One region of the Cohnella hashimotonis genome, then DNA from elsewhere that is predicted to be linked to it. Evidence: riboswitches for the same ligand, from Rfam matches in the RefSeq annotation. Region 1 holds a riboswitch; the other holds the start of a gene.
The links. Region 1 has a riboswitch for thiamine pyrophosphate ahead of thiC (phosphomethylpyrimidine synthase ThiC). Riboswitches for the same ligand answer to the same signal wherever they lie in the genome.
Positions count from the first base shown of each region.

Region 1 (3,406 bases):
GGGCCTGGTGGCGGGCCTGGCCGCGCTGGCGATCGCGCTCCTGCGCAGGAAGTCGCGCTGAGGGGAGCGCGAGGGCGCTCGGGCGAGCATAGCGGACTTGCGTGCCGCCATGGACGCCAAACCAACGCCTCGGGGCCGATAGCGGCAGAAAGTCCCGCTGTGGCCTGCAAACTAGCTGCCTCGCGGCGCTCTCCAGCGAGCGATAGGGGCAGCGCGTGCCGCTAATGGCCGGAGGGACGCTCTCCAGCGAGCGATAGGGGCAGCGCGTGCCGCTAATGGCCGGAGTGACGTTCTCCAGCGAGCGATAGGGGCAGCGCTTGCCGCTAATGGCCGGAGGGACGCTCTCCAGCGAGCGATAGGGGCAGCGCGTGCCGCTAATGGCCGGAGGGACGCTCTCCAGCGAGCGATAGGGGCAGCGCGTGCCGCTAATGGCCGGAGGGGGCGCTCTCCAGTGAGCGATAGGGGCAGCGCGTGCCGCTAATGGCTGGAGGCCGTGCTTGCCAGCGAGCGATAGCGGACGCTGGCGCCTTTATTTGTCGGCGCGTATCGCAACTGGGAGCGTAGCCGGATTGACACCCGGTCCGCGCCCGTGTACAGTTGAACCATGAATTCCACTGGGGGCGCCCGCGAGGGCTGAGATAAGGCAGCGATGCCTTGGTCCCTTTGAACCTGATCTGGGTCATGCCAGCGTAGGAAAGTGGACCAATGTGCGTAGCAAGCTGCATCGGATCGCAGCGCCGCAAGCCGTCAGGCCGCGTCGTTGCAGACCGCGTCGTTGCAGGCCGAGCCGTCTTTCCGCATCCGCGGGGAGCGTTCGTCCTTACGTCCGCCCCATGCAGCTCGAAGCTGCTCGTTTTGGCCGCTCCCGACGGGGCGGCTTTTTTGCATGCCGAATCGTGCGCAAAAAGCCGCGTCTCGTACGGAGCGCCGATCCAGGCGTATTTACGTCCGCCGACGGCTCAAACCGTCTTCGTGCGCGAATGCGTTTGCGGCTTCGTCCATCCGTCATTGTGTTTTCTTTTTTCGCAGCGCGCCCTTGTCGGCCTCCCGGAGGAATTCGTTCGAATTCATTCCAGGGAGGTTTTTTAGCGATGGAGAACATGACCGGGGCGCTGCCCGGAAGCCGCAAAGTCTATCTGAACGGAGAGGGAGACGTTCGCGTGCCGATGCGCGAGATCCGCCTATCCGATAGCACGGGACGGGACGGCTCCTCTCAGCCGAACGCGCCGCTGCTCGTTTACGATGCCAGCGGCCCTTACACGGACGATAGTTACGAGGCCGATATCCGAAAAGGACTGCCGACGATCAGGGACGCATGGATCGCATCCAGAGGGGACACGTTCGAATACGCCGGAAGGAATCCCGTTCCGTCAGACGACGGCTACAGATTCGAAGCGCAACCGCCACAAGCGCAGGCTTATCCGGGACTGAAGCGCAGACCCCGCCGGGCGGCGGCGGGACGGAATATCACGCAGCTCCATTACGCGCGCCGCGGCATCGTCACGCCCGAGATGGCTTATATCGCCGTCAGGGAAGGCATGACGCCCGAATTCGTGCGAGACGAGGTGGCTGCCGGACGCGCAGTCATCCCCGCCAACGTCAACCATCCGGAGTGTGAGCCGATGATCATCGGACGGCATTTCCACGTGAAAATCAACGCGAATATCGGCAACTCCGCCGTCGTTTCCTCCATCGAAGAAGAAGTGGAAAAGATGACCTGGGCGACCCGGTGGGGCGCGGATACGATCATGGATCTGTCGACGGGCAAAAACATTCACGCGACCCGCGAATGGATCTTGCGCAACGCCCCGGTCCCCGTCGGCACGGTGCCTATTTACCAGGCGCTCGAAAAAGTCGGCGGACGGGCCGAAGCGCTCACCTGGGAAATTTACCGCGACACGCTGATCGAGCAAGCGGAGCAGGGCGTCGATTATTTTACGATTCATGCCGGCGTGCTCTTGCGCTATATCCGGCTGACGGCCGAGCGGGTGACCGGCATCGTGTCGCGCGGCGGCTCCATCATGGCGGCCTGGTGCCTCGCGCATCACGAGGAGAACTTCCTCTACACGCACTTCGAGGAGATCTGCGAAATCATGAAGGCATACGACATCACCTTTTCGCTCGGCGACGGCCTCAGGCCCGGCTCGATCGCGGACGCCAACGACGAGGCGCAGTTCGCGGAGCTGGAGACGCTCGGCGAGCTTACCCGCATCGCCTGGAAGCACGACGTGCAAGTCATGATCGAAGGGCCTGGCCATGTGCCGATGCACCTGATCAAGGAAAACGTCGACCGGCAGATGGCGGTATGCCAAGAGGCGCCATTTTACACGCTCGGACCGCTCACGACGGATATCGCGCCCGGCTACGATCATATTACTTCGGCCATCGGTGCTGCGATGATCGGCTGGTTCGGCACGGCCATGCTCTGCTATGTTACGCCTAAAGAGCATCTGGGTTTGCCGAACAAAGAGGACGTCAAGGACGGCGTCATTGCTTACAAGATCGCGGCCCATGCGGCCGACCTGGCCAAAGGCCATCCGCGGGCCAAGCTTCGCGACGACGCGCTTTCGAAAGCCCGGTTCGAATTCAGGTGGCGCGACCAGTTCCATCTGTCGCTCGACCCGGAGCGCGCGATGGCCTACCACGACGAGACGCTGCCTGCCGAAGGGGCGAAGTCCGCCCACTTCTGCTCGATGTGCGGACCGAAGTTCTGCAGCATGCGGATCACGCAGGATATACGCGACTATGCGGCCGCCCGCGGACTGAACGACGAGGAAGCGGTGGAAACGGGCATGCGCGAGCAGGCGGACGGTTTCAAGGCAGCGGGCGGGAAAATCTATGTCTAGCGCCGGGTTTGGGGCATGGGCATCCGGCAGAGGCAGTCCCGCTCCCTGGGAAGTCGGCAACGCGCATGTCGAATCTCTGTCCAGATACGACCGTCAAATCCGCTTCGCGCCGATCGGAGCCGAAGGTCAGCACCTGCTCGAAGGCGCGTGCGTCCTCGTGGCCGGCGTCGGCGCACTCGGGTGCGCGCTCGCGCAGCAGATGGTCCGCGCCGGCGTAGGCACGGTCAGGCTCGTGGACCGGGATTTCGTCGAACGCGGCAATTTGCACCGCCAGTCGTTGTACGACGAGGCGGATGCCGCAGCGTCGGCGCCGAAGGCCGTCGCAGCGGCGGCACGACTGAGAGAGATCAACAGCGACGTCCGGATCGAGCCTTTCGTTGGCGAGATCGGGCCCGGGAGCGTCGGGACGCTGCTCGCAGGCGCGGACCTGGCGCTCGACGGAACGGACAACGCCGAGACCCGCCTCTTATTAAGCGACGCTTGTTTCGTCAGGGGCATTCCTTTCTTGTACGGCGGGGCGACGGGATCGGCAGCCAGCGCGGCGTCGCTGATACCGGGCC
Region 1 is NZ_JAGRPV010000001.1:1,690,912-1,694,317, forward strand. Features, by position in the region: gene KB449_RS06535 (YcnI family copper-binding membrane protein) at 1-61, shown strand, start outside; TPP riboswitch at 607-713, shown strand; gene thiC (phosphomethylpyrimidine synthase ThiC) at 1,092-2,846, shown strand; gene KB449_RS06545 (ThiF family adenylyltransferase) at 2,839-3,406, shown strand, end outside.

Region 2 (3,406 bases), 2.0 Mb from region 1:
GCGTGCAGCAATACCGAGGCTTTGAGCAGGACGCCGAAAAGGAAAATGAACGCCACCAAGGCATCCATGCGCGTAATAAAGTTTGCGACGTTAATCAACCTGGCCGAGTCGAGAAGGGCGAACACGGAAAACTTTTTGTTTTCGATGCCCAGGGTGCAAATCTGCAGAACGTCCGAAAACGTCAAAACGACGGCGGAGCTGAGCAGCGCATAAGTGCCGGTTTTGCCGATCGTCCGGAAATCGCCGAAGAACGAATGAAAGACGAGAAACACGATCAATTCGCCGTAGGGAAACCAGAGCGAGCCTCGGAACACCGAGACGGCGACCTTCGCCAAGCCTTCCGACAAGAACGGTAAAAGCCGCTCCGAATCGACCGAGCCGCTGAAGATCAGCAAAAAAGTCAGCGTCGCGAAAAACAGCATGACCATGAGGGCGATCAGAACGGATAGCCGCCCTAACGCAACGATTCCGCCGGCGGCCGCATAGGCGACGACCATAACGAAGATCAGGATCACCAGTTCGCCGGGCGTATTCCGCAGCAGCGACGTCATGATGAGCTCGAGCATATCGCGCAGATTGCGAGCGGCGATGTACAGGAAATACACCGTGTAGACGAGGGTCAGCAACCGGCCGGCGATCTTTCCCCAAGCGCCGACGAGCATGTCGAAGAGATTGCCGCCGCCGCCAAAGCGAATCAACAGCAGATAAACGCCGGCCAACAGAAAAGAGGGAACGATCGTCAGCAGGTCAACGATCCAAGTATCGGGGACCAGCCTCGGCGTTCCGAATATAATCGACGTGCCCAGCAAAAAGACGAGCATGAGCGCGTAGAGCTGAAGCGGGCTTAATTTCGTCTCCAATGTTGTTCCTTCCTTCGGGCTCCCGGCATCTTGCCCAAGAGTCGCTTAATGGCCGGAAGCCGTGTCAGATCATGCCAAGCGGCGATGAGAAAGGCGAGCGCGAGCATCATCCAAGTGTGCCCTGCGAAATAAGGAACTTGACGGTATAGCTGCCGGATCGACAGGAAGTAGGGTTGGCGGTATACCAGCATATCGAAAAAAGCCAGGAGCGCTAAGCCCAGCATCGCAATCAGCCCTGCGCCAATCGTTACCAAACAGTTGCACCCCTTTTTTAACAGGTTGCGCCGGAGGAGGAATCATTATGCAGCGACGGCCGATATTCGCGCAAGCGAGCCGAGGCAAGCAAATGCTGGACAGAATCCGAACTTCTGCTATAATGAGGAGCGTTATCTATCAACGCCAAGTACGTCGACAATCGAACAAACCCCGGGGGAGCTGGAGTAGGCCGGCTGAGAGTGCATCCCGTTACAACGATGCAGACCCTTTAACCTGATCTGGTTAGTACCAGCGTAGGGAGGCGGGAAGCGCGAATCGGATTCGCGCGTTTTGTCCATGCTTATTTAGGACGCCCTCCGTATACGGGGGGCGTTTTTTGAATGTCTGCGTGACAAGGCACGGAGAGGGAGAAGAGACAGATGAGACTGGTCAAAAAAAGCTGGCGTGGCAAGGGCGCGGCAGCGATCGCGGCGCTGCTGATCATGGCGGGTTGCGGGGGGAACGGGAATAACGAGGGAGGCAGCGGTTCGGCCGCGGCTTCGCCTGACGCGAGCGCGTCTTCGTCGGCATCCGCTTCCGCGTCGAGCGGTCAAGCCGCCGATCTCGGCAAGGTGAAGGTCGTGCTCGACTGGACGCCGAACACGAACCACACGGGCCTGTACGTTGCGGCCGACCAGGGATACTGGAAAAAGCGCGGGCTCGACGTCGAAATCGTGCTGCCGCCGGAGAGCGGCGCGGACCAGATGGTCGCAACGGGCGCTGCTGACTTCGGCGTAGGCGCGCAGGAGGGGCTGACGCTGGCCAGGGAAAACGACATGCCGATCGTCTCGCTCGCTGCCATCATTCAGCACAACACGTCCGGCTTTGCGTCCCCGGCGGACAAGAGCATCAAGGAGCCTAAAGACTTCGAAGGGCATAGCTACGGCGGATGGGGCTCGCCGGCCGAACAGGCCGTCATCGGCTCGATGATGCAGAGGCAGGGCGCCGACGTGAATAAGGTCAAGTTCGTCAACGCGGGGACCGCGGACTTTTTTACCGCCGTTCAGAAGGATATCGACTTTGAATGGATTTTCTACGCCTGGACCGGCATCGAAGCCGAGCAGCGCGGCATTAAGCTTAATATGGTTTATCTCTCGGACTTCGACAAGCGTCTCGATTATTACACGCCGGTGCTGACGACGAGCGAGAAAATGATCAAGGACAAGCCGGACGCCGTCCGCGCCTTCGTAGAAGGGGCGTCGGAAGGCTATCAGTACGCGATCGACCATCCGGCGGAAGCCGCGGACATCTTGATCAAGGCTAATCCCGACCTGAACGCGGATCTCGTTAAGGCGAGCCAGGCCTGGCTGAGCCCGAAATACAAGGACGACGCGCCGCGCTGGGGCGAGCAGAAGCGGGAAGTGTGGTCCGGCTACGCCGAGTTCCTCAAGGAGCACGAGCTGTTGACCAAGGATCTGGACTACGACGCGATGTTCACGAACGACTTTTTGCCGCAGCCTTAATGATTAAATCTAATAACAGGACCTAACCTAAGGAGGACGACGGACATGTCGCAAGCACTGCTCAGCATTCAGATTTTGCCGAAAGCCGCCAAACCGGAGGACGATACGCATCTGTACGTCGACAGGGCGATCGAAATTATAAAGGCTTCTGGCGTCGCTTACCGGGTCGGGCCGCTTGAGACGACGATGGAGGGCGATCTCGACCGGCTGCTCGATATCGTGAAGGAAATGAACCGCGCGATGTTTGATAAGGGAAGCCCGTCGGTCCTGTCGCAAATCAAACTGCTCGTTCACGGATCGGACGGCGCCTCGATGGCGCATCTGCTGCGCAAATATCCCGATGGACAATAAGCTTGGCCGCCTTCTGCTGCCCATCGGCACGCTGGTCGCCGTGCTGGCGCTCTGGCAGTTGTGCGTAGCCGTATGGCATATCAAGCCTTTCACGCTGCCGTCTCCGCTTGCGATCGGGGAACGGATATGGGAGCAGCGGGACCGCCTGCTGGCGCAGAGCGGCTCGACCCTAAGGCTGGCCCTTAAGGGCATCGGGCTCGGCATCGGGCTCGGCGTGCTGTCGGCGATCGTCTTCCACCTGATTCCGGTCGTCAGGGCGGCGCTCTCGCCGATCATCATCATCACGCAGAACATTCCGCTGATCGCGCTCGGGCCGCTGCTCATCATCTGGTTCGGCTTCGGCCTGACGCCGAAGCTCGTGCTGCTGGCGCTCGTCTGCTACTTTCCGATCGCCTGGTCGATGCTGGCCGGCCTCGGACAAGCCGATGCGCATCTGCGCGAGTATCTGGCGATGATCGGCGCGAGCCGGCTCACGGT
Region 2 is NZ_JAGRPV010000001.1:3,720,360-3,723,765, reverse strand. Features, by position in the region: gene KB449_RS15130 (GerAB/ArcD/ProY family transporter) at 1-860, opposite strand, end outside; gene KB449_RS15125 (hypothetical protein) at 845-1,114, opposite strand; TPP riboswitch at 1,279-1,393, shown strand; gene KB449_RS15120 (ABC transporter substrate-binding protein) at 1,496-2,578, shown strand; gene KB449_RS15115 (thiamine-binding protein) at 2,624-2,929, shown strand; gene KB449_RS15110 (ABC transporter permease) at 2,919-3,406, shown strand, end outside.
Region 2: it holds a riboswitch for thiamine pyrophosphate, as region 1 does, so the genes downstream of both, KB449_RS15120 (ABC transporter substrate-binding protein) here and thiC (phosphomethylpyrimidine synthase ThiC) in region 1, are expected to answer to the same signal.